Regions from separate parts of the Pseudarthrobacter sp. TE9888 genome, predicted to be linked through region 4. Evidence: riboswitches for the same ligand, from Rfam matches in the RefSeq annotation. Region 4 holds a riboswitch; each other region holds the start of a gene.

Region 1 (7,217 bases), 2.2 Mb from region 4:
CCTGTCCATCGAGCAGTTCGGCTCCACCCGCTCCATCAACGCCGCGTCCGCCGCGGCCATCGCCATGCACGCCTGGATCCGCCGGCACGTCTTCAACCAGCACCCGGGGGCGTAACCCAGAGCACTCCCAGCCCGGGAATGACTAGGATGGTGCCAAGCCGTAAGCGGTCTACTTGAGGGTCATCCACCCACAGACGAAACTCAGCAGAGGAGCCAGCATGCCCATTGCAACCCCAGAGATCTACGCCGAGATGATCGACCGCGCGAAGGCCGGCGGATTCGCCTTCCCCGCCGTCAACGTCACGTCCTCGCAGACGCTGAACGCCGCGCTCCGTGGCTTCGCCGAGGCAGAGTCCGACGGCATTGTGCAGGTTTCCACCGGCGGTGCCGCCTACTGGTCCGGCGCCTCCACCAAGGACATGGTTGCCGGTTCCCTGGGCTTCGCGGCGTTCGCCCGCGAAGTGGCCAAGAACTACGGTGTCAACATCGCCCTGCACACGGACCACTGCCCCAAGGACAAGCTGGACGGTTTTGTCCTGCCCCTGCTGGCAGCCTCCGAGGCTGAGGTGAAGGCCGGCCGCAACCCGCTGTTCAACTCCCACATGTGGGACGGCTCCGCAGAGACCCTGCAGGAGAACCTGAAGATCGCCCGCGACCTGCTGGCCCGCACCGCCGCCGCCAAGATGATCCTCGAGGTGGAGATCGGCACCGTCGGTGGCGAGGAAGACGGCGTCGAGAACGCCATCAATGACAAGCTCTACACCACGGTGGAAGACGCCCTGGCGACCATCGACGCCCTCGGCTCCGGCGAGAACGGCCGCTACATCACCGCCCTGACCTTCGGCAACGTGCACGGCGTCTACAAGCCCGGCGGGGTCAAGCTGCGTCCGGAGATCCTCAAGGACATTCAGGCCCAGGTGGGTGCCAAGATCGGCAAGGACAACCCGTTCGACCTCGTGTTCCACGGCGGCTCCGGCTCCTCCGACCAGGAAATCGCCGACGCCGTTTCCTATGGCGTGATCAAGATGAACATCGACACCGACACCCAGTATGCCTACACCCGTCCGGTGGCGGACCACATGTTCAAGAACTACGACGGCGTCCTGAAGGTTGACGGCGAAGTGGGCAACAAGAAGACCTACGACCCCCGTGTCTGGGGCGCCTCCGCCGAAGCCGGCCTGGCAGCCCGCGTGGTGGAAGCCACCAAGCAGCTCGGTTCGGCCGGAAAGACCTTCTAGATGTCGGATGAGTTCCGCAAGAACCTGATGGGGCCGGAGCCCACGCTCCTGCCCGCCGAGACTGAGGTCAACGCGCAGTTGGAGGCCGGGCACGAGGCCCTGGACCTGGTGGAAAAGCACCCCACGTCCTCGCTGCTCTGGGCCGTGCTGGCTGAGGAGGCGTGGACAGAAGGACGCACCATCGACTCCTACGCCTACGCCCGGGTTGGCTACCACCGGGGCCTGGACGCGCTGCGCCGCAACGGCTGGCGCGGCGTTGGTCCCATCCCGTGGGAGCACGAGCCGAACCGCGGTTTCCTGCGCGCGCTCTACTCCCTGGGCCGGGCGTCATCGGCCATCGGCGAGGCCGACGAGCCGGAGCGGATCGAAAAGTTCCTCAACGACTCGGATCCCACCGCGAAAGCGGCCATCGAGGGCTAGATTCGAATAATACGACGGCAGGTCACCTTCCCAAGGAAGGTGACCTGCCGTCGTCGTAGGTTGAGCCTGCCGAAACCCTAGGCTTTACGGGCGATACCTGTGCGGGCCATGGCGTCGGCATAGGCCGCGCGCATGTCCTCGAGGTACTCCTCCTGGCGCGCGGGGGAACCGGCGAAAGCACGGCCGCTGAGGGAACGCACCTTGTAGGTCTTCAGGCCGCGGCGCCACAGCAGCGGAACTTCGGTCTTCAGGAGAGCATTGGCCAACCGGTTGGCTTCGGTTCCATGCGCCACGATGACCGAGGCACGGGGCACCAGGGCCAGGAACTTCAGCAGCGGCTTCAGGCCCGCCTGGATCTGGTCCGGGGTGAACTTGCCGTTGGCTTCGCCGGTGACGTGCCAGGGGTGGACGTTCCACGGCATCACGAACTCGGGGCGCAGGCCCAGCTTCCACTGGAGCCCCAGCATGCGGGTAGCCGCGTCCTGGTCACCGGCCGTGATGAATCCGGACGGGTCTGCCTCGCCGATGTTGGAGAACAAGCTGATGATGCGGCATTCGTCGACGTCATGCATCGGGTCCACATAGGGCACCACGGTTCCGGGCTTGGCCTCCTGCAGGGAATCACACAGTTCGTTGACGGCTGCAACGCTGGGTTCGTAGCGGCGGCTCATGAGCTGTTCGTGGAATGTTTCTGGGGCCAGGGCTGTCATGAAGTGCTGGGTCTCCTGCGGGGATTGGCGTTGCTGCCGCCACGGAAATGGGCACGCGGGGGCGCGACACATCAGCGGCGGTTGATTGGGGTGGGCCGATTCCTGGTCGGCCTTACCCAGTTTAGCAAGCCCCGGGAAACGAAACGCCGGTCTCGTGCACCTGACTCAGCCAGGGCACGGAACCGGCGGGTTCCCGCTTCGCCTCTTGCAGCTACCAGAGGCGGCTGGTGGCGCGGCGGGCGCCCTCGCCGAGGGCCTCCAGCTTGGCGAAGGCGATCTGGGGGTGCACCCTGCCGCCCAGGCCGCAGTCGGTGGAGGCGATGACGTTTTCGCGGCCCACGACGTCGGCAAAACGGACGATGCGGTCGGCAACGAGGTCAGGGTGTTCCACCACGTTGGTGGCATGGGACACGACGCCCGGGATGATGATTTTGCCCTCGGGGAGCTTGGTGTCCTCCCATACGCGCCATTCGTGTTCGTGGCGGACGTTGGCTGCCTCGAAGGAGTAAGCGCCGGCGTTGACCTGCAGCACCGAGCCGATGATGTCGGCGAACGGGATGTCCGTGGTGTGCGGGCCGTGCCAGGAACCCCAGCAGACGTGCAGCCGGATCTGTTCCTGCGGCAGGTCGCGGAGGGCCCAGTTGGTGGCCTCCACGCGCAGCTGGATGAACTTCAGGTAGTCCTCCAGGCTGGGCTCGGGATTGATCTGGTCCCAGCTCTCGGCGAGGGACGGATCGTCGAGCTGCACCGTGAGGCCGGCGTCGACGATGGCCTTGTATTCCTCCCGCATGGCATCGGCGCAGGCGTAGACAAGTTCCTCATCCGACTTGTAGTACTCGTTGGCCACGCGGGCGCAGGAGCCGGGAGAGAGGGATGCTACGAAGCCGTCGGACAACCCGGCGGCGGCGAGGCCGGTCTTCAGGTTCTTGATGTCCGATGCCACCAGGTCCTGGCCCGTGTAGGTCAGGGGTCCGGCGATCTTGGGCTGGGTCACGCTCTTGCGGTGGGACAGGATGCCCGAGGAGGGGTCGTTGTAGGCCTCGTTGAACGCCTGCCGGTCGCGCCGGTCGGGGAAGGAAGTCAGGACAATGTTGCCGGGGGAGGAGCGGTGCACCTGGGCATCGGCCCAGCGGTCCACGTTGGTTGGCTCCAGGCCGCCCAGCCGTGCGAAGGAGTAGTTCCACCAGGCACCGTAGTCCACGGAGTTGGCCATCGTGTGCCCGTATTCGCCGTCGTTGGGAATGTCGATGCCGAGGTCCTTCTGGCGCTGGACCACATCCACCACGGAGGTTTCAAGGAGGTCCAGGAATTCCGGGGTGATGCCATCGGTTTCCTTGGCGGCATTGGCGGCGATGAGTTCAGGGGTGCGGGGCAACGATCCGGCGTGGGTGACGCGGATGTGGTCGGTGTTCAGGGGCATGCTGGAATCTTCCTTTCCATCGGTCCTGGCAGTAGCACCTTCGGCCCGCAGGAATCCTGCTGGACCGTGGTTGCTGCGGCGTCATCGAGCCAGGTCTCTCGGCCGCTCCGGATGGTTCACTCTCAGATAAATGGAGAGACCCGCCTTGGGGCAAGTCTGCGCCGCTTTGTGTCGCGCCTGTTTTGTGGCGGGCCACAACAGTGGACAAAGTGCCCTATCGGCTAAACTTGGGTGGTAAGAGCCCCGGAACTCTTGCTTCGCTGCGCCGTGCTGCGGCTGTGCGAAGGCCGGTCTGTTCGGGGCATTCTCATGAACGGCGCTGCATGGGCCTGCCACCTGGTGGCCGGGCCCGGGCGGCCCGAACGAATGGGGGAGGATCCCATGCCAGCAATTGTGATCGTAGGAGCCCAGTGGGGCGACGAAGGAAAAGGCAAGGCCACCGACCTGCTGGGCGGCCGTGTTGACTACGTCGTCAAGCCCAACGGCGGCAACAACGCCGGGCACACCGTCGTCGTAGGCGGTGAAAAGTACGAACTCAAACTTCTGCCGGCAGGCATTCTCAGCCCCAACGCCGTTCCCGTCATCGGCAACGGCTGCGTGGTGAACCTGGAGGCCCTCTTCCAGGAAATCGACGGACTCCAGGCGCGCGGCGCCGACACCTCAAAGCTGCGGGTCTCCGCCAACGCCCACCTGGTGGCGCCCTACCACCAGGTGCTGGACAAGGTGACCGAACGCTTCCTGGGAAGCCGGGCCATTGGCACCACCGGCCGCGGCATCGGTCCCGCCTACATGGACAAGGTGGCCCGGCTGGGCATCCGCGTCCAGGATGTCTTCGACGAATCGATTCTCCGCCAGAAGGTGGAAGGCTCGCTGCGGCAGAAGAACGAACTCCTGGTCAAGGTCTACAACCGCCGCGGTGTGGTGGTGGACGAGATCGTGGAGTACTTCCTGTCCTTCGCCGAGCGGCTCCGCCCGCTGGTCATCGACAGCACCCTGGTCCTGAACTCCGCGCTGGACGAGGGCAAGGTTGTCCTGATGGAGGGCGGCCAGGCAACATTCCTGGACGTGGACCACGGCACCTACCCGTTCGTGACCTCCTCCAACCCCACCGCCGGCGGCGCCTCGGTGGGCTCCGGCATCGGCCCCACGCGGATCTCCCGCTCCATCGGCATCATCAAGGCCTACACCACCCGCGTTGGTGCCGGCCCGTTCCCCACGGAGCTCTTCGATGAGATGGGCGTCTACCTGCAGAAGACCGGCGGCGAATTCGGCGTCAACACCGGCCGTCCCCGCCGCTGTGGCTGGTACGACGCGGTCCTGGCCCGCCACGCCTCCCGCGTCAACGGCTTCACGGACTACTTCGTCACCAAGCTGGACGTCCTCACCGGCATCGAGCAGATCCCGGTATGTGTCGCCTACGACGTCGACGGCGTGCGGCATGACGAGATGCCCATGACGCAGACCGAGTTCCACCACGCGAAGCCCATCTTCGAGTACTTCGACGGGTGGACCGAAGACATCACCGGAGCCCGGACGCTGGCGGACCTGCCGGAGAACGCGCGCAATTACGTCCTGGCGCTGGAGAAGCTTTCCGGAACCCGGTTCTCCGCCATCGGCGTTGGCCCGGACCGGGACCAGACCATCGTGGTGAACGACCTCATCAACGACTGACGACTCCTCCCGAAACGGGGGGATTACGACGGCGGCAGGCCACCTATTGCAGGTGGCCTGCCGCTTGTTTTGGCGGCGGAAAACGAATTTACACAGGCTTAACGCGCGCGGTCTTGTGAGGCTTCCGGTGCCGCCGCCAGACTCGTCTGTACCACCTGGTGCCCAAGGAAGGATCGTCATGGCCGGAAAATTTGAAGCATTCGTCGACGCTGATTCGTTTTTCCGGTTCCGGCTCCTGGCTCCGGACGGGGCCGTGATCGCCGTCTCCGGCCCTTTTGAGGACAAAGCCGCCGTGGTGGCGGGGATAGCCGCGGTTCGCGAATGTGCCGGAACCGGCCTGGTGACCGACCTCTGTCCCGCCGGGGCCGTCTCCCGTCCCGCGCCCGTACCCGCAGCAGCTGCTGCCGCTTTGCCGGCGGAGCTTCCCGCCGCCGTCGTACCCGTATGCGGCGAGGAGCGCACGCCCGCCCTGGTGCACGCCTTCGTGCTGGCAGGGGCACCCCGCAGGCACGCCAGTGTGCCCCGTTGGACCAGGACAGCAACCCGCTGAAAAAGATTTCGAACTTTTTTTGAAAAGGCGTAACCCCCCGGGCAGCCGGAGCGATTACCTCTATGAAGCGCCGGCCTGGAACCTGTCCCCCATCACGTTCCAGGCCGGCTCTTTTATCTTTCCGCAAGGGTGGCCGCCCAGGCTTCGCCCGTCACTGGCCCCGGCCGTGGCGCTTCGGGCTGTGCGGTTACTGGCGGGTAAAGTGAGGGCAGCGTTCCGGATGTACTGAACGCTGCCCTGCCACCACCCTTCTTGACGGAAAGCACCACGTCAGTGACCGATGCACAGACAGACGAGGCCCCGGGCCAGCCAGTTTCCGGGACCGCTGCCTTCAGCCTGGTTTATAAGACGTACGCATCACAGGTTCTGGGCTATCTCACGGCCCGGGGAGTCGAGGATCCGGAGGCCGCCATGCAGGAAGTGTTCCTGTCCGTGCTGCCACGTCTCGGTACCGTGCGGGGAGGGGAGTCGGGGCTGCGGACCTTTATCTTCTCTGTTGCCCACGCCCGGATGGTGGATGACCACCGCCGCCAGAGCCGGACTCCGGTCAAGCTGTCCTTCGAGCCCGAGCTCGACCAGCGCCAGGACACGTCGGCGGAGAAGGAAGCCCTGCAGCGCATCGAACCCCGGGAAGTCCTCAGGCTGCTGGACGGGCTGCCCCAGGACCAGCGGGACGTTCTGTCCCTGCGCCTGGTGGCCGGCCTCACGGTGGAACAGACGGCGGAGACCATGGAAAAGAGCGCTGGTTCGGTGAAGCAGCTGCAGCGGCGCGCATTGCTGAAACTCCGGGAACTTGCCGCAGTGAAGGAGTACCTCGCGCCATGACGCCTGCCCAGGATAACCTTGCCGCCCTTGTCGACGACATGCTGCAGGACGTCGGCTTCGAACTGGATGCGGACCTTCGCGGGGCCCTCCATTCGCTGGGCGCCCTGGCGTCCGTGCCCACGCCCGAGCCCACCGGGGAGCTCGCTGCACTGCTCACGGCAGCCGGGCCCATCCTCGGGGAGGGCCCCGTACCCGGCGGCGCGCCCGATGCCGCAGCCGGAGAACGTGAAGTTGGGCAGGACGATGAGCCTCCCGCCGATGAACTGGCCCGCCGCCGCCGCAGGCACCGTCCCACCACGCTGGGGCTTGTGCTGGTGGCCGGAATGGGGCTGGGAGTTGGCGGGGTAGCCGCCAGCTCCACACCTCACGGGAGCAGCCCCGTG
Region 2 (7,217 bases), 1.3 Mb from region 4:
GGTGGCAAAGCGCCGGCCGGCCGGCCAGGCAGGAGCGGCACTGGCCGCAGCTGGGCACGAACACCAGAACCACATGGTCGCCCACGGACACGTCGGCCACGCCGTCCCCCACGGACACCACCCGCCCCACGGCCTCGTGTCCCAGGGCCATGGGTAGCGGCCGGACCCGGGAACCGTCCACCACGGAAAGGTCCGAATGGCACAGGCTCGAGTAGGTGATGGAAACTCCGAGCTCACCGGCTCGCGGCTCCGGCTGTTCCAGCTCCTGCACCAGCAGCGGCCGGGACTCGGCGTAGCTTTGCTTTCCCCCGGCTGCGGCCGGGGCGGGAACGGTGGAGTAGAGGACGGCGGCTTTCATGGGCCTACTTCCTGCTGGCCGCGAGCAGGTCTGCCGTGCCCTTGGCGTCGGCGGCGTCAACATCGTGCAGCGAGATGCCCCGGGTTTCCTTCAGGAAGAAGACCGCGACGGCGGTAATGGCACACGCGATGAGCAGGTACACCGCTACCGGTACAGAGGACTTGTAGGTGCCCAGGAGCGAGGCAGCGATGATCGGTGCCAGGGAACCCGCCACGATGGACGTCACCTGGTAGCCGAGCGAGACGCCGGAATACCGCATCCGGGTCGGGAACATTTCCGCCATGATGGCCGGCTGCCCGGCATACATGAAAGCGTGGAAAACCAGCCCGATCATGATGGCCGCCAGGATGACGAAGTCGTTCTTGGTGTCCATCATGGGGAAGGCGAAGAAGCCCCAGGTGGCACCCATGACGGCGCCGGCCATGTACACGGGCTTGCGGCCGAACCGGTCCGACAGCTTACCGACCACGGGGACCACCGAGAAGTGGACGGCGTGGGCAACAAGCAGCAGGAGGAGGATCCGCGTGGTGTCGGCCTGCACCACGGTCTTCAGGTACGTGATGGAGAACGTGACCACCAGGTAGTAGAGGATGTTCTCCGCGAAGCGCAGGCCCATGGCGGTGAAGACGCCGCGGGGGTACCGCCGGAACACCTCGGCTACGCCGTAGCCCTTGTGGCCGGCGTCCACTTCCTTGCGGGCCTCCAGGAAGATGGGGGCGTCGTTGACCTTGGTGCGGATGTAGTAACCGATGATGACGATGACGGCGGACAGCCAGAACGCCACGCGCCAGCCCCAGCCCAGGAACGCGTCCTGCGTCAGTGTGGAGGAGAGGACGAACAGCACGGCCGTGGCGAGCAGGTTGCCCAGCGGCACCGCCGACTGCGGCCAGCTGGCCCAGAAGCCGCGGGACTTGCTGGGGCTGTGCTCGGCGACGAGGAGTACCGCGCCGCCCCACTCCCCGCCCACGGCAAAGCCCTGGGCGAACCGGAGGAAGACCAGCAGCGTGGGCGCCCAGTAGCCGATCTGCCCGAAAGTGGGCAGGCAGCCCATGAGGAAGGTCGAGACCCCCACCAGGATGATGCTCAGCTGCAGGAGCTGCTTCCGGCCGAACTTATCTCCGAAGTGGCCAAAGACGATGCCGCCGATGGGACGGGCAACGAAACCGACGGCATAGGTAAGGAAGGCGGCGATGATGCCGTCCAGTTCGGTGCCGGCGTTGGGAAAGAAGGCCTTCCCGAACACCAGCGTGGCGGCCGATGCGTAGAGGAAGAACTCGTACCACTCCACGACCGTGCCGGCCATGGACGCCGTCACCACTTTCTTCAGGCCTGAGGCCTTGACGTCGGTTTCCTCTGTACGCCTTGCGGCGGAGCTTTCCGTACTCATGCGAACTCCTTCGGCGTCGTCGTCGACACCACGGGGACCAGTCAATGGCAGACGGATGTGATGCACACCACGAAAGCCGGATTCGATGAGTATGGTCTGCCCGCGGGGCAACCTCAACGCCGATGAGTGCAGAAGGCATCTGCAGGAATGCACATTGCCGGCTGTTCGCCGGGGGTTTAGACCAGGAAGCTGCTCCGGAGCTGGCCGCCCAGCTGCCCGATTTCGGTCAGGAATCCGTCGTGCCCAATCGGCGCCTGGATGACATGGACATCCACGTCCCCGGGCAGGGCCCGGGCCAGTTCGTGGGACTGCGCCGGGAAATAGAGCCGGTCGGAGTCGACGGCGGCCACGAAGAACCGCGCCGTGGAGGCGGCCAGGGTTTCGGCCAGGGTTCCCCGTCCCCGGCAGACATCGTGGCTCATCAGCGCCTCGGTCAGGGCGATATAGCTGTTGGCATCGAAGCGCTTCACCAGCTTGTTGCCCTGGTGGTCCAGGTAGCTTTCCACCTGGTAGCGGCCCCGGGAGGCCAACACTTCCCCCTGCAGGGGCGACTCCGGCGCCTGGGGCTCCCGGCCGAAGCGGCCTTCCAGCTCCGCGGCGGACCGGTAGGTGATGTGGGCGATCCGGCGGGCGAGGGCCAGCCCCTCCTCCGGACACGGACCGCCGTAGTAGTCTCCGCCGTTGAAGTGGGGATCCTGCCGGATGGCCAGGGTCTGCGCCTGCGCGAAGGCAATCTGCTCGGCAGTACTGGCGGCTCCCACGGAGATCACGGCGCAGCGCTGCACCCGTTCCGGGTACGTCACGGCCCATTCCAGGGCCCGTGCGCCGCCCATGGATCCGCCGAGGACTGCGAACCAGTCCTTGATGCCCAGCTGGTCCGCGAGCCGGGCTTCGGCAACGGTGCTGTCGCGCAGCGTGACCAGGGGAAACCGGGAGCCCCAGGGTTTACCGTCCGGCGCGGGCGAGGACGGGCCGGTGGATCCGTAGCAGCCGCCCACGATGTTGATGGACACCACGAAGAAGCGGTCCGTGTCCACGGGAGCTCCGGGGCCGGCCAGCTGCTCCCACCAGCCCTCTTCGTCGGTGTCGCCGCGGGTCACATGGGTACTGCCGGTCAGAGCGTGCTCGATCAGGATGGCATTGCTGGCGTCCGCGTTGAGCGTCCCCCAGGTTTCGTAGGCCAGGGTCACATCCGGGAGGTATCCCCCGGCTTCGAGTTCCAGACCCCCAATGGAGGCGTAACGGACGATTCCATGTTCAGGGATGGTGGTTCGGGCGACGGTAACCGTCATGGCAAGACCTCTTCTACGCGCTTGCCTGCCGTCGTCTGACCGGCAGGCCAGGTCCTCACCCGGGGCACCCCACCGCGGATGGAGGGTTGCCGGCCAGCAAGCCGGGGCTGTCACTGGCACTCATGACCTGGTTCGAGTGTACGAAACACCCCCCGCTCCTGGCCAAGAGTATGACTGGTTGTGACTTCCCGGCTTGCTGCGCCCCCTGCCGGCCTCCTTACTGGCGGGCCGGCATCTCTCTCATGGGGGCCGGCGTCGTTCCTTAAGCCCCTTCGGTGCCCTTGGCGGCCCGGAAGCCTGCTTCCAGGTCAGCCAGGATGTCGTCGATGTGCTCCAACCCAACGGAAAGCCGGACCAGGCCGGGGTGCACCCCGGCCACAACCTGCTGCTCCGGTGAGAGCTGGCTGTGCGTGGTCGACGCCGGATGGATGACCAGGGAGCGCACGTCGCCGATGTTGGCCACGTGCGAGTGCAGCTCCAGGGCGTCGACAAAGCGCTTGCCGGCTTCCGCGCCGCCGGCCAGGTTGAAGGCGACGACGGCGCCCGTTCCCTTGGGCCCGTACTTGCGGCCTCGCTCGTACCACGGGCTGGACGGCAGCCCCGCGTAGGCGACGGATTCGACGTCGTCCCTTGCCTCGAGCCAGCGCGCCACTTCCGTGGCGTTCGCAACGTGGCGCTCCACCCGCAGGCTCAACGTCTCCAGGCCCTGGGAAATCAGGAACGCATTGAAGGGCGAGACAGCCGAGCCGAGGTCGCGCAGCAACTGCACCCGGGCCTTGAGGATGTAGGAGAGGTTGGCGCCGAGCGCGCCGCCTTCGCCAAGGTCGCGTGCATAGACCAGGCCGTTATAGGTGGGGTCCGGGGTGTTGAAGCCGGGGAACCGTTCCGGGTCCTTGCCGAAATCGAACCTGCCGGAATCGACGATGACGCCGGCGATGGCCGAGCCGTGGCCGCCCAGGTACTTGGTGGCCGAGTGGAGCACGATGTCCGCGCCCCATTCCAAGGGGCGGATCAGGTATGGGGTGGAAAGGGTGTTGTCCACGATGAGGGGCACGCCGGCCTGGTGGGCCACTTCGGAGATGCCTTCAATATCCAGGACGTCCTGGCGCGGGTTGGACACCACTTCACCGAAGAAAAGCTTGGTGTTGGGCTGCACGGCGTCGCGCCACTGGTCCAGGTTGTCAGGATCAGCCACGAAGGTCACCGAGATGCCGAACTTCTTCAAGGTGTGGGCGAACAGGTTGTAGGTTCCGCCGTAAAGGCTGGGGCTGGCCACGATATGGTCGCCTGCCTCAGCGATGTTCAGCACTGCAAAGGTCTCCGCAGCCTGCCCCGAACTCAGCAGCAATGCCGCCAGGCCGCCTTCAAGGCTGGCGATCCGTTGCTCGACGGCATCCTGGGTGGGATTGCCGATGCGCGTATAGATGGGTGCAAGTTCGGCCAGGGCGAAGCGGTTGGCCGCGCTTTCGGCGCTCGGGAACACAAATGACGTGGTCTGGTAGATAGGCAGGGCGCGGGCCCCTGTTGCGCTGTCCGCCTCCTGGCCAGCATGGATCTGGCGGGTTTCAAAAGACCAACCGTTGGACATCCAAATCTCCTTTGACATGGGCCCGGCATGCTCACCAGCAGTGCGGGCCGCGCTTGCTCCCGGCTGTTGCCGGAGAGCCAGGTCTTCACCCGGGGCACCCCACCGCGGATGGAGGGTTGCCGGCCAGCGAGCCGGGGCTTGGCGCTGGCACTCATGACCTGGGCCCAGTCTAGGAACCTGACGGTTGCCGTGGACAGCATTGTGACGAACATGGTCTTGCCCCGGGGCATTTGCACAGGGGCAAGACCACGCGAAATGCCAGTAAGGGTATCCTTAGCTGAGAGCCCGATCACAAAGTGCCAAGATGTTCGCATGCGCATGGATCACGTCTCTTACGCCTGTGAACACGATGGCCTCGCGGCCACTACCGAACGTATTGCAACTGCCCTCGGCGTTGAGGCAGTGAAGGGTGGCGTCCACCCCCGCTTCGGAACCCGGAATATGATCATCCCCCTGGCCGGCCACAAGTACCTCGAAGTCGTCGAGGTCCTGGACCACCCGGCGTCGGACAAGGCACCGTTCGGCCAGGCCGTACGTGCCCGCTCCGCTGCCGGTGGCGGCTGGATGGGCTGGTGCGTCGAAGTGGACGACCTCGCCCCCTTCGAGGAACGCCTGGGCCGCGCCGCCGTGAACGGCAACCGCAAGTTCCCGGACGGCCGCGAGCTGGTCTGGAAGCAGATTGGCATCCTGGGCCTCATCGCCGATCCCCAGGTGCCGTACATGCTCAAGTGGGAGGGCGATCCCTCTCTCCACCCGTCCCACGCGTACGAGAGCAACCTCAAAATGAGCTGCCTGACCATCGCCGGTTCCGCCTCGCGCGTTACCGAGTGGCTGGGCGAGCCCGTGGAGAAGCCGCTTGAGGACGTTGCGGTGGAGTGGGTGGCCCCGCACGGTACCCCAGGCATCCTCTCGGTCACGTTTGAGACCGCCAACGGAGCTGTCACCATCTGACCCTCCCCCGTTCCTCCCCGGACCATTTCGGGGAGGTCCCCGGCGTGTGCCCGGGCAAACTTCGGCCGCCATTGGGTGGTGACAACGGCGTCACCACCCAATGGCGGCCGAATTCACTTAAAAAGGTGCCCCCTGCGCCGTTACCAGGGCGCCAGCGTGAACCGCGCACACTTTGAATGATGCTCCTATAGCTGTCAATTGGTGTGGAGCCAGTCTGAGTAGCGTTGGAAGAAGTGGTCGTCGCAGGTGAGTCCGCGCTCGAATCTGGACAGTGTTGAGGGCCAGATGTGAAGGGTGTCGGCGGCTCTCTGGAGGGTGATGTTCTTGGCTGTGCGTAGGGCCCGGAGTTCCCCGGCTGCGGGCGCGGGGTGCGGGTGGAGCAGTTGATCGTAGATCTCGCGGGCGATGTAGCGTTTGAGGCAGCGGATGATTTCTTTGCTGGTTTTGCCTTCCTGCCGGCGTTTGCTGACGTAGGTTTTAGTGCGCGCGTCACAGCTCATGCGAACGAGTGCGATGTGGTGGATCGCTTTGTTGGCCTGCCGGTCTCCGCTGCGACTAAGGCGGTGGCGGGTAGTCTTCCCTGACGAGGCCGGGATCGGCGCGACGCCGACGAGGGCTGCGAACTTCGCCTCGGTGGTAATTCTTTCGGGGTTGTCTCCAACGGTGACCAGTAGCTGGCTGGCGGTGTCGGTTCCGACCCCGCGCAGGTCCCGGAGCATGGGCGCCTGGGCGGTGACGAGCGCATCGAGTTCGGTGTCGATCAGTGCCAGTTCCTGGTCCAGCGCGCGGTAGCGGCGGGCGAGGCGTTTGAGCACGATCGCGGTGGTGTTCAACGGATCGTTCAGATCCCCGCCAGGGCCGTGATTTTTCCAGCGCGGCGATTATCGCCGTGCCGGTCATGCCCCGGTAGCGGGCGCGCAAGGTGTCTGGGGCGGAGACAAGGATGCTTTTGATCTGGGTGATGACAGCTACCCTGGCCCGCATCGCGGTGGATCTCTCGGCACGCACTACACGCATGGCCTCAACGGCACCGTTACGCGCTTTCGGCAGCGATGTCCCAGAGCCCGCCAGGGCGGCTTCGGCTGCCTGGTAGGCGTCCAATGGGTCCGATTTGCCGTGGAGGCGCCGGTACTGCCGGTTAGGCCGCATGACCTCCAGGACCTGCAATCCTTCGCCGGTCAGGACCCGGGTCAGCTCGGCACCATAGGTGCCGGTGCCCTCGACCCCAATGGCCAGGACGGTGCCGAACGAGGTGATGAATTCGACGATCTTCCGGTAACCGGACCCGACAGCGAGGAATTCCTTGTCCGCGAGGTGCTCGCCGGTGTCGCTGATAACAGCGACGTGGTGCGTGTCGGAGTGGGTGTCGATCCCGGCGATGACTGTCAGAGAGTGCTTTGCCATGATGAAACTGCCCTGGCCTTTCCGTTGCGTGCGGTTGGGACGAATCGGGGCACGCCGGCCGGGTGGGCAGACAAGACAGTAATGGGGACTTATTCGAACAGGCTCCTATTAGGTCATGTCCACCTGGCCGCCGCGTTTCCTGCAGCTCGTGCCACGGTGGGCAGATCATTCACAAGACAAACCCTTCGAGAGGGCGTCAGTCAGAACCCAGAGTCACACCGCAGCACGAGCCAATTC
Region 3 (7,217 bases), 3.1 Mb from region 4:
ATGACAAGTCTTAACCACCAGACCCACCAGTCCAGTCGACGCGCCCCACATCCGCCGATTAGTTCAGCAGTCTCCTAGGCATTCATCCTTCGTCATGAAGTGCGGCGCCCCTTCGAATGCCAGGCGGGCGCGGCAGAATATTCGTATGCGTACATTCGGCGTCGAGGAAGAACTCCTGATTGTTGATCCGGAGTCCGGGGAGCGCCGCTTGCCCTGGCCGACGCCCTCCTCGCCAGCCACCGCGTGGCAGCGGACGATGCTCCCGCGGAGCTGGACGGCAGGCATGCCGGCAACCAGGCGGATTACGACGACGAAATGGGCCTCAGTGCCGAGCTCAAGCTTGAGCAGATCGAGACACAGACCCGGCCGTGCACCGATTACGGAAGCCTGCTGGAGCAGATCCGGGCCGGCCGGGCGCTGGCGGACCAGGCAGCCCAAAAGCACGGGGCCCGGGTTGCGGCACTCGCCACCTCTCCTGTGGCGTCGCCCAGCCACACCACGCCGGACCCGCGCTACGCCAGGATGCTGGAACGCTTTGGCCTCACCGCGCAGGAACAGCTGACCTGCGGTTTCCACGTCCACACCTTCATTGAATCGCCGGAAGAAGGCGTGGCCGTCCTGGACCGCATCCGCGACAAGCTGGCGGTGCTCACGGCGCTGAGTGCGAACTCGCCGTTCTGGAATGGCGTCCCCACCGGCTTCGAAAGCTACCGCACCCAGGCCTGGAACCGCTGGCCCACGGCGGGCCCGGCAGGCATTTACGGAACGTACCCTGCGTACCGCCGGGTGGTGACACGGCTGCTGGACAGCGGCGTCATGCTCGATGAGGGCATGCTGTATTTCGACGCCCGGCTCTCCCGGAACCATCCCACGGTGGAAGTGCGGGTGGCGGACGTATGCCTCCGTGCCGAGGACGCAGCCCTCATCGCCGTGCTGGTCCGCGCCCTGGTGGAATCCGCCGGCCGGGAATGGCGCGACGACGTGGATCCTGCTCCCGCACCCACCGTCCTGCTGCGGATGGCGTCCTGGCAGGCCAGCAGTGCCGGGCTGAGCGGCGAACTCCTGGACTTCGGCAACTTCAGGCCCGCGCCGGCCGCGGATGTGGTCCGTTCCCTGGTGGACTACCTGGCGCCCGTCCTGGCTGAACAGGGCGAGCTGGCCCTGGCCCGGCAGGGGGTGGAGGACATCATTGCCCGCGGGACAGGGGCCGCTGAACAGCGCCGCGCCCGTGATAAGGCCCTGGCCGGGCAGCCGCCCGAGGACATGGGATTCGGTGCCGTGGTGCGGCAGGCCGTCCACCTGACGATGCGCGACGCGCTGGACCTGTCAGACGTGGCGGACACCCCCGAGTTGCTGCGCGTGCGGCAGGCCTAGCGGAGCAAGGATCGAGGCGCCGTTTCCGCTTCGACGCGCAGATTCCATCCCGCTGCGCGCATACGGGGCGCGCCATGGAATCTGCGCGTCATGAACAAAGAGCCTAGATCTGCTTCAGCGCCTGCTCGAGGTCGCGGAGGAGGTCTTCCGGGTCCTCGAGCCCCACCGAGAGCCTGACCACCCCGTCACTCAGGCCGATCGCGGCACGCCCCTCCGGGCCCATGGCGCGGTGGGTCGTGGTGGCCGGGTGCGTGATCAGGGATTTGGCATCACCGAGGTTGTTGGAAATATCGATGATCCGCAGCCCGTCCAGGAGGGCGAATGCCGCTTCCTTGCCCGAGCGCCCGCCGGTCGGGGCCAGTTCGAAGGTCAGGACCGTTCCGCCGGCACTCATCTGCTTCGCGGCCAGCCCGTACTGCGGGTGCGACTTCAGGAGCGGATATTTCACCCAGCCCACCGCCGGTTGTTCCTCCAGCCACTCGGCGAGGCGCAGCGCGGTGGCAGACGAGTGGTTGACGCGCAGGCCCATGGTCTCCAGGCCCTTGGTCAGGACCCAGGCGTTGAAAGCGGAAAGCGCGGGGCCTGTGTGCCGCATCAGCTGCTTCACCGGTCCGTCGATGAATTCCTTGGTGCCCAGGATGGCGCCGCCCATTACCCGGCCCTGCCCGTCGATGTGCTTGGTACCCGAGTAGACGATGACGTCGGCGCCGAGGTCCCCGCAGCGCTGCAGCAGGGGAGTGGCAAAGACGTTGTCCGCCACCACGGTGGCACCGGCCGCATGGGCCAGTTCGCTGACGGCGGCGATGTCCACGATCTCCTGCATGGGGTTCGACGGCGACTCGAAGAACACGGCAGTGGTGGGCTTGGACAGGGCTTCGCGCCACTGGTCCAGGTCCGGGCCGTCCACAAAGACCGTCTCCACACCCCAACGGGGCAGGATCTCGTTCAGGACCACGAAGCACGAACCGAACAGTGACCGGGCGGCCACTACGCGGTCGCCGGCAGCCAGCAGGGCACCCAGCGCGGTGAACACGGCGGACATGCCCGACGCCGTCGCAAAGCAGGCTTCGGTGCCTTCCAGCAGCCTGAGCCGCTCCTGGAAGGTGGCCACGGACGGGTTGCCGTAGCGGGAGTAGACAAAGCGCTCGTCCTCGCCCGTGAAGGCGCGTTCGGCTGCCGCAGCGGATTCGTAGACGAACCCGGAGTTCAGGAAGATGGCCTCGGACGTTTCCTGGAAGTTGGAGCGGTCCAGTCCTCCGCGGACTGCCTGGGTATCGGGGTTCCAACCGGGGGCGTCTGGGTTGAAGGTCACTTAGTTCTTTCCGAGGTTGGTGGGGAGGCCGCGGTTCTTCCAGCCGTTGACGGTGCGTTCGCCGTAGCGGTCCGGCTCGCCTTCGAAGCCCTCCAGCACGCTGTACGCGGTGAAGCCGGCCTGGGTGGCGGCCGTTGCCGCCGCGATGGACCGCTGGCCGGAGCGGCACAGGAAGAGCAGTTCCGCCTGGGGATTCTCCGGCGCCTGCGCCTGGAGGTCCTTGACGAAGTCGGGGTTGGGGATGCCGCCGGGGAAGGTCCACTGGATGAACAGTGGATCGTTGTCAGTGGCCTTGGTGTCCGGGATGCCGATGTGGGCCCATTCGCCCTCGGTGCGGACGTCAACCAGGATGGCGCCCTCCTCCAGCTTGGCCCATGCTTCCTGCGGCGTCAGGTCTCCTGCGTAGCTCATGCGTGGCCCTCGCCGTCGAAGTCGCCCTCAAGGTCGGCGTCGAGCCGGTCCACCGCGGTGGCGACGGCGGCATCGGCTGAGGCGATCGCGGCCGGAAGGACGATTGCCTGCGCCACGATGACGCTGGTGCCGTTGAAGGTTGCCGCCGGGCTGCCGTGCAGGACGTAGCCGTCGGCGAGTGCGGCGGAGATCCGCTCGCAGAATTCACGGGTGTCCGCGCCGGTAATCAGGCGGTAGGACAGTCTTTCGTCAGGGGCGGGTGCGTCGGACACGACGGATCTCCTTCTTTCACGCTTGCAGCTCGAATCGGTCGATATGCCGAGTATTCACCTGAGGCACCCCGCCGCGAAAGGGAGGGTTGCCGACCGGCAAGTCAGGGCTTGGCGCCGGTACTCATTACTCCCCAAAAACGTAACACCTGCCGCGCCCAGCCGCATCGCCGCCGTCGTCATGTTCCGTCATTGAGCTGCCCGCCACGCGGCGCGGGGACTGCCGCGGACCGATAAAGTTCTTACGGGGGGCGCCGCCCCGTATCCAGAGCAATGAGTACCGGGGGGTCCTTGTCAGCATGCGGGCACACGTATCGCACCACCACGCCGCCATCCGGCGTCACCGTCCGCGTTCCGCTGCGGCCTTCCTGGCCGCCGTTTTCATCGCCCTCCTGGCAGTGGTGGCCCCGGCGTCCCCGGCGCAGGCGGCCGGACCGACACCGGACAAGGGCAAACCCTGGCTGGGGGCGGTCCTCGAATGGGGTGAGGACACGGCCACGGGCTTCAGCGACCGGCTGGGCGCAAGCCCGGCGCTCTTCGGCCACGACATCACCATTCCGTACCGCGAATCCGAGCGGAATGACATCGAGGGCTTCCTGCAGCAGACCGCAGCCAAGGGCGCCCACGCCTTGCTCACGGTCAAGCCGTCGGTGCCGCTGGACCAGCTCGGCACCGCGGAGGCGGAAGCGTTCGCAGCGCAGGTGCATGACCTGACCTCGGGATTCAAGGGCCAACTCCTGGTCCGCTTCGCCCCTGACATGAATGCCAGCTGGGTGGCCTGGGGCCAGCAGCCGGCCACGTACCGGCAGGCCTTCCAGGCCGTGGCGGCAGCCTTCAAGAAGGACGACGGCGGCCGGGCCACCATGGTGTGGGCGCCGTACGTGGGGAAGGACTACCCCTTCGACCGGAACCGGAATGCGCCGCAGCCGGGAAGCGACGGGTTTGCCCTTTTGGACACGAACGGGGACGGAACCTGGAACGGAAGCGACAGCGCCTACGCTCCCTACTACCCGGGCGACGACGCCGTCGACTGGGTGGGGCTGGCGTCCTACCATGACGACACTGCCGGAGCGGCGGCCGTCAACTCCCTTCCGCATGCGGGCGAACTTGAAGACATGCTGACGGCCTCCGGCAGCGAAAACTTCTACGGCACCTACGCCGAAGGACGCAATAAGCCCTTCCTGCTCCAGACCTCGGCGTTCTACAGCCCGGCGTCCGGCGGGGCGCCCGAGCGGGACATCAAGACGGGCTGGTGGGACCAGGTAGTGTCAACTGCCACCTCTCCCGCTTTCGCCGGGACGGCCGCCGTGGTGTGGGACGAACGGACCAGCACGCGGGACACCGGCGTTGCAAGCATCAGCTGGCTGCTCACGGGAAGCCCGGACATCGCCAAGGCCGCCCTGGACCGGCTGAAGGCATCGCCCATGGTCACCGGCCCGGTCACGGACGTGACGTCCGTAGGCACGTACGTCCGCGCCAACACACTTACGGGGGTGGCCGCGTGGACTGTCGCTGCCGCCATGGTCATCCTCCTGGTGGCACTGTGGCAGGTCCCGCGCCGGATCACCGCCGCCACGTCCTGGAGCTACCACGATCCTTCCGCCAGGGATTCCCGGGTGGACCTGCTGCGCGGAATGGCCATTGTCTTCGTGGTGGTCAACCACCTGGGCTTAGCCTCGCTGTTCCAGCTGCTCACCCAGGAGGCGGTGGGTTTCGTGTCAGGCGCTGAGTTGTTTGTCCTGTTCTCCGGCCTGGTGGTGGGAATGGTGTACGGGCCCAAGGCCAAGGAGGATTTCGGCCGGGTGGTGGACCTGACGTCCCGCCGGGCCGGGAAGCTCTATGTCACTGCCCTGGCGGTGCTGGTCGGCGTCTTCCTGCTGTCCCTGCTCCCGTTCTTCCACACCGAGGCCCTGACCACGTTCGTGGACCAGGGAACCGGCGGCGCCGGACACAGCGGCGCGGGACGGACCTACGACCTCTACGCGGGCATGTCCTCGCTGTTCCAGTTCCCCGTGCCGCCCCAGGTGCTTCCGGCCATCGTGCTGCTGCAGTTCGGGCCCTGGCAGTTCAACGTCATGGGCCTTTACGTGGTGCTGCTGCTGGTCAGCCCCCTGATCCTCGCCGCCCTCAACCGCGGTAAGGCCATCTGGGTGTTGCTGGCGTCCTTCGCTGTGTATGCGGCCGGGGCGGTGACCAGGTTCCGGCTCCTGCCGTCGCAGTTCGAGGACTCGTTCCCCCTGCTGGTGTGGCAGGTACTTTTCGTCCTAGGCCTGGTTGCCGGCTACCACCGCCGCAGCATCGTCGCGTGGCTCGCGGCGCACACTTGGGTGGTGGCCGCCTGCACCGCGGCGGCATTCGCACTGGCCTTCCTGTCCTGGGGCAACCCGTACCTGGCCAACAACTACGACGTCCGGCTGGCGCTCATGCCGGATGCCACCTACCGGGCCATGTATGACGCGCTGTTCGGCCGGACCTACCTGGCGCCCGGCCGCCTGCTCAACGTCCTGGTCCTGGTGGTAGCGGCCTACGCCTTCCTCAGCGCCTACTGGAAACCCGTACAGCGGGCCCTGGGCTGGTTCCTGATCCCGCTGGGCCGCGCCACGCTCTACGTGTTCATCATGCACGTGGTGCTGATCGCCGTCGTAGCCAACATCCCGGCGCTGCAGCAGCAGAGCATCTTCCTCAACACCGCTGCCTACGCCGTGGTGCTGGGCCTCCTGTGGGTGATGGTCCGGACCAGGTTCCTATTCCGGATCATCCCCACCTAGGCGGAGCAGCCACGTCGGCAGGAGGGGCTGCCCGGGCATGAAAAATGCTGCGGCACAAAAGTGCCACAGCATGTAATCCTGGGGGACCGGGTGCCCGGCGCCGCACTGGCAAGCCGTCGGGCTTAGACCAGCCGGGGATAGCTGCTCATGATGTAGTCCGCCGCGGCGGGTCCCTTCATGCGCAGCCCGTTGCGACGGGCCGAGACCCGGTGCTTCATGGCAGCCCAGAAGCTGGACTCGGTGCCGGCCCGCTGTTCGTTGACGTAGCACCAGCTGGTGTACAGCCCATACAGGCGGTCGCGGTCGAGGCTCGATTCGGAGGCCTGGTCGGCGTAGGTGGCTTCTTGGAGGAAAAGGTCAAACTGCGAATTGGCCATGTCGGCGTCCCTTCGCTCGGTGCGTGGTGCCGCCGGTAGGCTACAGCGGCGAACCTCGATGCCCTGCACAAGGTGGCAAAGGATTATGTAGTCGCCTTCCCGGAATTCCGGGGGAAGCACAGGTGCTGTCACCACAATGTCTACGATGTAGACTTTACCTGTAGACCAGATATGAGGCAACCGTCCCGTTTACCTCGGGAGGGGGCCGCAGTGAGGACCTCCACATGACTTCCACCAATACTTCCGGCCCCGGCTCGCCCAAGCCGAGGCTGAGCCGGGAGATCGTGCTGGCCAAGGCCCTGGAACTTGTGGACGCCGAGGGCCTGGACGCGCTGACCATGCGCCGCCTTGGGCAGGAGCTTGGCCGGGACCCCATGAGCCTGTACCGCTACGCCCAGAACCGTGCAGCCTTGCTGGATGGAGTTACGGAGTTGGTGCTCAACCAGCTCCGCATCCATCCGGAAGACCCGGACTGGAAGGCCCAGTTGCGCAAGATTGCCCATGGCCTGCGAACACTGGCCCTCCAGCACCCCAACATTGTGCCGCTGCTGGTCACCCGGCCCCTGTCCACGCCCCTCGGCCTCCGGCCGCTGGGCACGCTGCGCCCCTTGGAGCAGATCCTGTCCCTTCTCGGCACTGCCGGATTCGCTGCGGCCGATGCCCTCCACGTCTACCGCGCCTACTACGGCTTCCTCTACGGACACAT
Region 4 (7,217 bases):
AAGGCGGACAAGGCTGTACGCCGCGCCGTCGAAAACGCCGCGGGAGCCTAGGCACGAATGACCGCAGCAGCTGCCACCCGGGAATCCGGAACACCTGTCCAGTACTGGGCCGCGCCTTTTGCGTCCCGGCCCGTCAATGCAACCGTGACGGTCCCCGGATCGAAGTCCCTGACCAACAGGTACCTGGTCCTGGCCGCCCTCGCGGACGGACCATCGCGTCTTCGGGCGCCCCTGCACTCCAGGGACTCCGCGCTGATGATCGATGCGCTGAGGCAGCTCGGCGCCACCATCACCGAAGTGCCCGGCGACGGCGACTTTGGGCCTGACCTGGAGGTTGTTCCGATCCCGGCGTCAGCGGTTCCATCCACCCCCAGGATCGACTGCGGGCTGGCCGGCACCGTCATGCGGTTCGTCCCACCGCTTGCGGCGCTCCGCAGCGGCGCCAGCGTCTTCGACGGCGACCCGCACGCCCGGAAGCGTCCGATGGGGACCATCATCGAGGCCCTCAAAGCCTTGGGCGTCGCGGTTTCCGCCGAGGACGGGGCCACGCCGTCGTCCCTTCCATTCGTGGTGGAAGGGACCGGCGCAGTCCGGGGCGGCCACCTGGTGATTGATGCCAGCGCCTCCTCGCAGTTTGTCTCCGCCCTCCTGCTGGTGGGAGCAAGGTTCGACGACGGCCTGCACCTTGAGCACGTCGGGAAGCCGGTGCCAAGCCTGGACCACATCAACATGACGGTGGCCGTCCTCCGCGGCGCCGGCGTGTCCGTGGACGATTCGGTCCCCAACCACTGGGTGGTGGCGCCCGGACCCATCCAGGCCTTCGACCAAAGAATCGAACAGGACCTCTCCAACGCCGGGCCCTTCCTGGCAGCGGCCCTGGCCTCGCAGGGCACGGTCCGCATCCCCAACTGGCCCACGGAAACGCAGCAGGTGGGCGACCTCTGGCGCGGGATCCTCGCCCGGATGGGAGCCACGGTCACCCTTGAGGACGGAATCCTGACCGTCACCGGCGGCCCCGAAATCAAGGGCGGCGACTTTGCCGACACCAGCGAGCTGGCTCCTACGGTCGCGGCACTCTGCGCCCTTGCCACGGGGCCTTCCCGGCTCAGCGGGATCGCCCACCTTCGCGGGCATGAGACTGACCGGCTCGCGGCCCTGGTCGCGGAAATCAACCGGCTCGGCGGCGACGCCGAGGAAACCAGCGACGGCCTGGTCATCCGGCCCGCGCCGCTGCACGCCGGCGTCGTCCACAGCTACGCCGACCACCGCATGGCCACCGCCGGGGCAATCCTGGGTCTCTCGGTAAGCGGCGTCCAGGTGGAGGACATCGCCACTACCGCCAAGACCATGCCCGACTTCCCGCAACTGTGGGCCGGCATGCTGGCCCAGTCCGCTCCCGGGGCACCGCGGCCGGAAGGGCGTGGCAGTGGCGCGGAGCACTGACTCCTGGGACGAATCCGACGTCCGGATCCGCCCCAGCAAGAAAGGTTCCCGCCCGCGCACCAAAGACCGGCCCAGCCACGACGACGCCGAGACCGGGCGGATCATCACGGTTGACCGTGGCCGGTACACGGCAGTGGTGGGCGAGGACACGGACAACGAGCGCATCGTCATCGCAGCGCGTGCCCGCGAACTCCGCCGGTCACCGGTGGTCGCCGGTGACTTCGTCTCGCTTGTGGGCGACGTGTCCGGCGCGCCGGACACGCTTGCCCGCCTGGTGAAAATCCAGGACCGCCACACCCTCCTGCGCCGTAGCGCCGACGACACCGACCCCATCGAGCGGGCCGTGGTGGCCAACGCAGACCAGCTGGTAATCGTGGTGGCGGCCGCCAACCCGGAGCCCCGCACCGGGTTCATCGACCGCGCCCTCGTGGCAGCCTACGACGCCGGGATCGAACCGATCCTGCTGGTCACCAAGGCCGACGTCAAGGACCCGGCCGGGTTGCTGTCCAATTACACGCACTTGGAATTCCCGGTAATCATCAGCCGGACAGCGGACGCGCAGGCGTCCGGAATCGATGCACGGTCCGACGACGGCCTCTCCGCCCGGCTGGACAGCGCGGCGGTGGCAGCCCTTCGCGCCCACCTCGACGGCAAGGTCACCGTGATGCTCGGGCACTCGGGTGTGGGAAAGTCCACCATGGTGAACGCCCTGACCGGCGCCGAGCGGGCGACGGGCGGAGTGAATGCGGTCACGGGGCGTGGCCGCCACACGTCGTCGTCAGCCCTGGCCCTGCGCCTGGCTGACGCGCCGGCCGGCAGCTGGATCATCGACACCCCCGGTATCCGATCCTTCGGACTGGCGCACGTGGACCCGGACCGGATCCTGCGCTCATTCCCGGACCTCTCCCCCGGGATCGAAAACTGTGAACGCGGCTGCAAGCACACTGCAACGGCGGTGGACTGCGGGCTCGACGACTGGGTGGCGGGCGGCCACGCAGGTCCCACGGGCCCGGCACGCCTCGCATCGCTCCGGCGCCTGCTTGGGGCTGATCCGCGCATGGAAGCGCAGGAAACCAAGGAGCTTGGCAGCGTCAACTGACGCGTTCTCCCGGCAGATGCGTCCGCAGACGGTAGTTTGTAACCATGATCCAACCCGCTTCGAGCTACAACGATGACCTGCGCCTGGCCCATGTCCTGGCCGACTCCGTGGATGACCAGACCATGAGCCGCTTCAAGGCCCTTGACCTCCACGTTGAGACCAAGCCGGACCTGACGCCCGTCACCGACGCCGACAAGGCAGCCGAGGAAGCCATCCGGGGCCAGCTCTCCCGTTCCCGGCCCCGCGACGCCGTCCTCGGCGAGGAATTCGGCAGCACCGGGCACGGTTCGCGGCGCTGGATCATCGATCCCATCGACGGGACCAAGAACTTTGTCCGCGGGGTGCCGGTCTGGGCCACGCTGATCGCTCTGGTGGACGAAGGCGAACCCGTGGTGGGCGTGGTCAGCGCACCGGCGCTCGGCAAGCGCTGGTGGGCGGCAAAGGGCATGGGCGCGTACATGGGCAGGTCCCTGGCAGCTGCCACCCGCCTCCGCGTGTCCAACGTCTCGACCCTCTCCGACGCTTCCCTCTCCTACTCAAGCCTCAGCGGCTGGAAGGAACGCGGAAACCTCAACGAGTTCCTCGGGCTGACCGAGGACGTCTGGCGGACCCGGGCCTATGGCGACTTCTGGTCCTACTGCATGGTGGCAGAGGGCTCCGTGGACATCGCCTGCGAACCGGAGCTCAACCTCTACGACATGGCTGCGCTGGTGCCGATCGTGGTTGAGGCGGGCGGCCGGTTCACCTCCCTGGAAGGCGAAGACGGACCGTTCGGAGGGAACGCGCTGGCCACCAACTCGATCCTGCACTCCGAGGTGCTGCACCGCCTCAACCCGTATCTGGACGATCTGTTGTAACTGGCACGGTTCTGCCCCTTAAGCGAATATTGCGACGCCGGACACCTCCAGACGGGGGTGTCCGGCGTCGTTTATTCGATCTTGCGTAACAAAGCCCTTAACAATTGCCGCGGCTTCAATCCTGGCCGCCCCATGTCCTACGCTTTTATGCAGGTCACGAGTGCCAGCGCAAAACCCCGGTTTGCTGGCCGGCAACCCTCCATTCGCGGCGGGGTGCCCCGGGTGACGACCAGGCCGGTCCGGAGTGGATGCGGCAAGCGCGGATTCCCTATGCCGGAGTCCTGTAATCAAGTGAGGTCTCTGTGACAACTGCCACCGTCTCCCCCCAGCCCGCCATTGCCGAATCCCGCACTCCCGGCGATCGCCACGCCGTTGCCGGCCGTCCCCTCGCTGCCGTCACCGGCGCCGAAATCCAGGCACCGCTGATTTCCGGGGGCCACATCCGGTACGCGAACCTTGACTACGGCGCGTCGGCTCCGGCGCTCTCCGTGGTCTCCGCCTACCTGAACGAGATCCTGCCCTACTACGCCAGTGTCCACCGCGGGGCCGGCTACGCGTCCCAAATCAGCACGTCCGTTTACGAGAACGCCCGCAGCATTGTCCGGGACTTCGTGGGCGGCCGGCCGGATGATTCGGTCATTTTCACCCGCAACACCACCGACTCACTGAACCTCCTGGCCGGCTGCCTTCCTGCCACCGACGGCCGGCATGACGGCGAGGTCCTCTACCTGGACATCGAACACCATGCCAACCTCCTGCCGTGGCAGGGCGTTCCGCACCGCAGCATCGTTGCCGCCGACACCATCACCGGCACCCTTGACGCCGTCCGGACCGAACTGGAGCAGGGCGGCGTCAGCCTGCTGGCCGTCACCGGCGCCTCCAACGTCACCGGCGAGATTCTTCCCATCCGGGCCCTGGCCGCGCTGGCCCACCAGCACGGCGCCCGGATCGTGGTGGACGCGGCCCAGCTCGCGCCGCACCGCCGGGTGGATATCAGCGCGGACGACGTCGACTACCTCGCCTTTTCCGGCCACAAGCTGTACGCGCCGTTCGGCGCGGGTGTCCTGGTGGGCCGTCCCGACTGGCTGGACAGCGGCGTCCCCCACCTCGCCGGCGGCGGCGCCGTCAAGGAAGCACGGCTCGACGGCGTCAGCTGGGCCACTGGCCCGGCCCGCCACGAGGGGGGCTCGCCGAACGTCCTCGGCGCCGCCACCCTGGCCCGCGCCACCCAGGTCATCGCCGAACTCGACCAGGACCGGTGGCACGCCCACGAATCCGCCATCCGTTCCTTCCTGGTGGAGGGCCTGCAGGACATCGACGGCGTCACCGTCCACCAGATCTTCAAGGACACCAACCCGGAAACGGACACCATCGGCGTGGTCAACTTCTCGGTGGAGGGCTACGACGCAGGACTGGTGGCCGCTTACCTTTCCGCAGAGCACGGGGTGGGCCTGCGCGACGGACGCTTCTGCGCCCATCCCCTGCTGAAGCGCCTGGGCCTGCCTTCCGGCTCCCTCCGGGCGAGTTTCGGCGTGGGCTCGCGGCTGGAGGATGCCGAACGCCTCCTTGCCGGTATCCGGGCTTTGCGCAGCAAGGGACTGGGATGGGACTACGTGGTGGATGCTGGCCGCTGGGTGCCCGCCAACGACTTCCGCACCTACCCGCACTGGGCACCCAATACCCCCGGGACGGCCGGCGCAGCCCCCTGCCTCGACGACTAGGCCGCGGGGCAGCGACTGCCTGCTGATGCCGGTCATGCGGTAAATTCGAAGGACATCCGCAGGCAGCACCAGAAGGAGGCCACGCGTGGTTCGGGGTGGCCCCAGGCTTGATCACGGCCGGCGCACGGAGCTCGGGCAGAGCTTCCAGGACGGCGGCCGCCACTACCAGCGCGTCCGGCCCGGCTATCCGGCCGAATCCGCGCGGTGGCTGGTACCGGCCGGAGCCCATGACGCCCTGGACGTCGGCGCGGGTACCGGAAAGTTCACCGCGCTGCTGCTGGCCATGGGACTGGACGTCACCGCCGTCGACCCTTCCGCGGACATGCTCGCCCAGCTGACGGCCCACTGCCCCGCCGCCACGGCTGCACCGGGGACGGCCGAGGCGACAGGCCTTCCCGACGCTGCCTTCGACGTCGTCACCGTTGCCCAGGCGTGGCACTGGTGCGATCCCCTAGCAGCGAGCACCGAGCTGGCGCGCGTCCTGCGCCCGCACGGAAGCCTGGGCCTGATCTGGAACCAGCTGGACACCTCCGTCCCCTGGGTGCACCGGCTCTCCCGGATCATGCACGCCGGCGATGTCTACCGGCCCGGCCACAAGCCCGTCGTCGGGCCCGAATTCCACGGGCTCGAAGGTCACGTCACCCACTGGCAGGACAGGGTGACCACCGGTGACTTGATGGAGCTCACCAAATCGCGCAGCTACTACCTGCGGGCCGGTGAAGCGACGCGGGTGAAGGTTCTTGCCAACCTGGACTGGTACCTGCACGAACACCTGGCCCACGCTCCGGGGCAGGAACTCGACCTCCCCTACCTGACACTGGCCTGGCGCGCCACCAAGGCCTGACCCGGTCAACGCACCCTGCCCGACCAGCCAAACCGGTAGGCTTGGACCTGTGAAGACCAGCGCGCCCTCCTCCTCGATCGAGGACTACGTCAAGGTCATCTATTCATTCACCGAATGGCAGGACAAGCCCATCACTTCCTCCCAGCTCGCACAGCGGCTGGGCGTGGCGAACTCCTCCGTGTCGGAGATGGTCCGCAAACTGAAGGACCAGGGGCTGGTGGACCACAAGCCCTACAGTGCCGTCACCCTGACCGAGTCCGGCCTGCGCCTGGCCCTGTCCATGGTCCGGCGCCACCGGCTCATCGAGACCTACCTCGTCCAGCGTCTTGGCTACAGCTGGGACGAGGTCCACGATGAAGCCGAACAGCTGGAGCACGCGGTCTCGGACACGTTCATCGAACGCGTCGCCGCCAAGCTCGGAAACCCGGAACGGGACCCGCACGGCGATCCCATTCCCACCGCGGACGGCCAGGTGCTGATGCCCAGCGCCCACCTCCTTGCCGGGCTGGATCAGGGGCACAGCGGCAAAATCACCCGCATCAGCGATGACAATCCGGAGCTCCTGCGGTATCTCGCTGCGCAGGACATCGATCTCGACGCCGAGGTCGAGGTTTTGGGACGGCGCCCGTTCGGTGGTGCATTGATGGTGCGCATCGCCGGTCCCGGCGGCACCCGCGACTTCGACCTTGCAGATGAGATCGCCTCCGCGTTGTGGGTCTCCGCCGAAACACCGCACCCGGGCTGCATCCTGGGAAGCTAGGCCACCCCTCACCGTCGATTTGGCCGCCTCCCGTATCGTGGAAGGTGATGATCAGCAGACGCGACGCAGCAATAACCCTGGATGTTCCCCTTGAGATGGCGCAGCGCCATGGCCTGCCGAAGTGGATGTCCGAGGCCGAGCTCCGTAACCTCCTGGACAATCCCCCGCCCTGGCTGGTGCAGTCACGGGCCAACCGCACCGGCAAACGGCCTGTTTGGGTGCACCTGGAGTGCGCCGTGTGCGGGTACGAGGAGGCGGCCCGGCCCAAGAAGTGGTGGCCGGACTTCACCTACGTGGTGTGCGGGCACCACGCGCCGTCCGAGGTTCCCGCCGTGCGTCCGGGCTGCGTTCGCAGCGAGTACGACGGCGTGGGGACGCGTTTCGTAGGCATCGCCGACGTGGAAGCACCTCAGGTCAGCCCCTAGCCATCCGGACGTGCCCGCCTACGGTGCCGGGCCGCCGTCGACCCTTATCCAGCGCCGTTGGCCGTCAT

The links. Region 4 has a riboswitch for S-adenosylmethionine ahead of ACZ9J7_RS19915 (aminotransferase class V-fold PLP-dependent enzyme). Riboswitches for the same ligand answer to the same signal wherever they lie in the genome.
Region 1: linked by a shared signal. The riboswitch ahead of ACZ9J7_RS09890 (cobalamin-independent methionine synthase II family protein) and the one ahead of ACZ9J7_RS19915 (aminotransferase class V-fold PLP-dependent enzyme) in region 4 are both predicted to bind S-adenosylmethionine.
Region 2: linked by a shared signal. The riboswitch ahead of ACZ9J7_RS13890 (bifunctional o-acetylhomoserine/o-acetylserine sulfhydrylase) and the one ahead of ACZ9J7_RS19915 (aminotransferase class V-fold PLP-dependent enzyme) in region 4 are both predicted to bind S-adenosylmethionine.
Region 3: linked by a shared signal. The riboswitch ahead of ACZ9J7_RS05520 (DUF1737 domain-containing protein) and the one ahead of ACZ9J7_RS19915 (aminotransferase class V-fold PLP-dependent enzyme) in region 4 are both predicted to bind S-adenosylmethionine.

Annotation. Positions count from the first base shown of each region.
Region 1 is NZ_JBWBRD010000002.1:1,967,392-1,974,608, forward strand. It holds gene ACZ9J7_RS09870 (TrmH family RNA methyltransferase) at 1-115, shown strand, start outside; gene fbaA (class II fructose-bisphosphate aldolase) at 219-1,238, shown strand; gene ACZ9J7_RS09880 (DUF3151 domain-containing protein) at 1,239-1,658, shown strand; gene ACZ9J7_RS09885 (uracil-DNA glycosylase family protein) at 1,736-2,368, opposite strand; gene ACZ9J7_RS09890 (cobalamin-independent methionine synthase II family protein) at 2,580-3,788, opposite strand; SAM riboswitch class I at 3,802-3,906, opposite strand; gene ACZ9J7_RS09895 (adenylosuccinate synthase) at 4,170-5,459, shown strand; gene ACZ9J7_RS09900 (YegP family protein) at 5,638-6,009, shown strand; gene ACZ9J7_RS09905 (RNA polymerase sigma factor) at 6,283-6,834, shown strand; gene ACZ9J7_RS09910 (hypothetical protein) at 6,831-7,217, shown strand, end outside.
Region 2 is NZ_JBWBRD010000002.1:2,886,522-2,893,738, reverse strand. It holds gene ACZ9J7_RS13905 (zinc-binding dehydrogenase) at 1-358, opposite strand, end outside; gene ACZ9J7_RS13900 (MFS transporter) at 363-1,745, opposite strand; gene metX (homoserine O-acetyltransferase MetX) at 1,922-3,037, opposite strand; SAM riboswitch class IV at 3,050-3,165, opposite strand; gene ACZ9J7_RS13890 (bifunctional o-acetylhomoserine/o-acetylserine sulfhydrylase) at 3,300-4,625, opposite strand; SAM riboswitch class IV at 4,670-4,784, opposite strand; gene ACZ9J7_RS13885 (VOC family protein) at 4,938-5,576, shown strand; gene ACZ9J7_RS13880 (transposase) at 5,771-6,391, opposite strand; partial or broken gene ACZ9J7_RS13875 (IS110 family transposase) at 6,573-6,980, opposite strand.
Region 3 is NZ_JBWBRD010000002.1:1,046,426-1,053,642, reverse strand. It holds partial or broken gene ACZ9J7_RS05535 (glutamate--cysteine ligase 2) at 146-1,374, shown strand; gene ACZ9J7_RS05530 (O-succinylhomoserine sulfhydrylase) at 1,478-2,686, opposite strand; gene ACZ9J7_RS05525 (rhodanese-like domain-containing protein) at 2,687-3,097, opposite strand; gene ACZ9J7_RS05520 (DUF1737 domain-containing protein) at 3,094-3,369, opposite strand; SAM riboswitch class IV at 3,383-3,498, opposite strand; gene opgC (OpgC domain-containing protein) at 3,666-6,134, shown strand; gene ACZ9J7_RS05510 (hypothetical protein) at 6,257-6,511, opposite strand; gene ACZ9J7_RS05505 (TetR/AcrR family transcriptional regulator C-terminal domain-containing protein) at 6,736-7,217, shown strand, end outside.
Region 4 is NZ_JBWBRD010000002.1:4,163,764-4,170,980, forward strand. It holds gene ACZ9J7_RS19895 (DoxX family protein) at 1-51, shown strand, start outside; gene aroA (3-phosphoshikimate 1-carboxyvinyltransferase) at 58-1,443, shown strand; gene rsgA (ribosome small subunit-dependent GTPase A) at 1,427-2,542, shown strand; gene hisN (histidinol-phosphatase) at 2,587-3,399, shown strand; SAM riboswitch class IV at 3,552-3,665, shown strand; gene ACZ9J7_RS19915 (aminotransferase class V-fold PLP-dependent enzyme) at 3,702-5,120, shown strand; gene ACZ9J7_RS19920 (class I SAM-dependent methyltransferase) at 5,206-5,964, shown strand; gene ACZ9J7_RS19925 (metal-dependent transcriptional regulator) at 6,014-6,724, shown strand; gene ACZ9J7_RS19930 (hypothetical protein) at 6,772-7,149, shown strand; gene ACZ9J7_RS19935 (S1C family serine protease) at 7,194-7,217, opposite strand, start outside.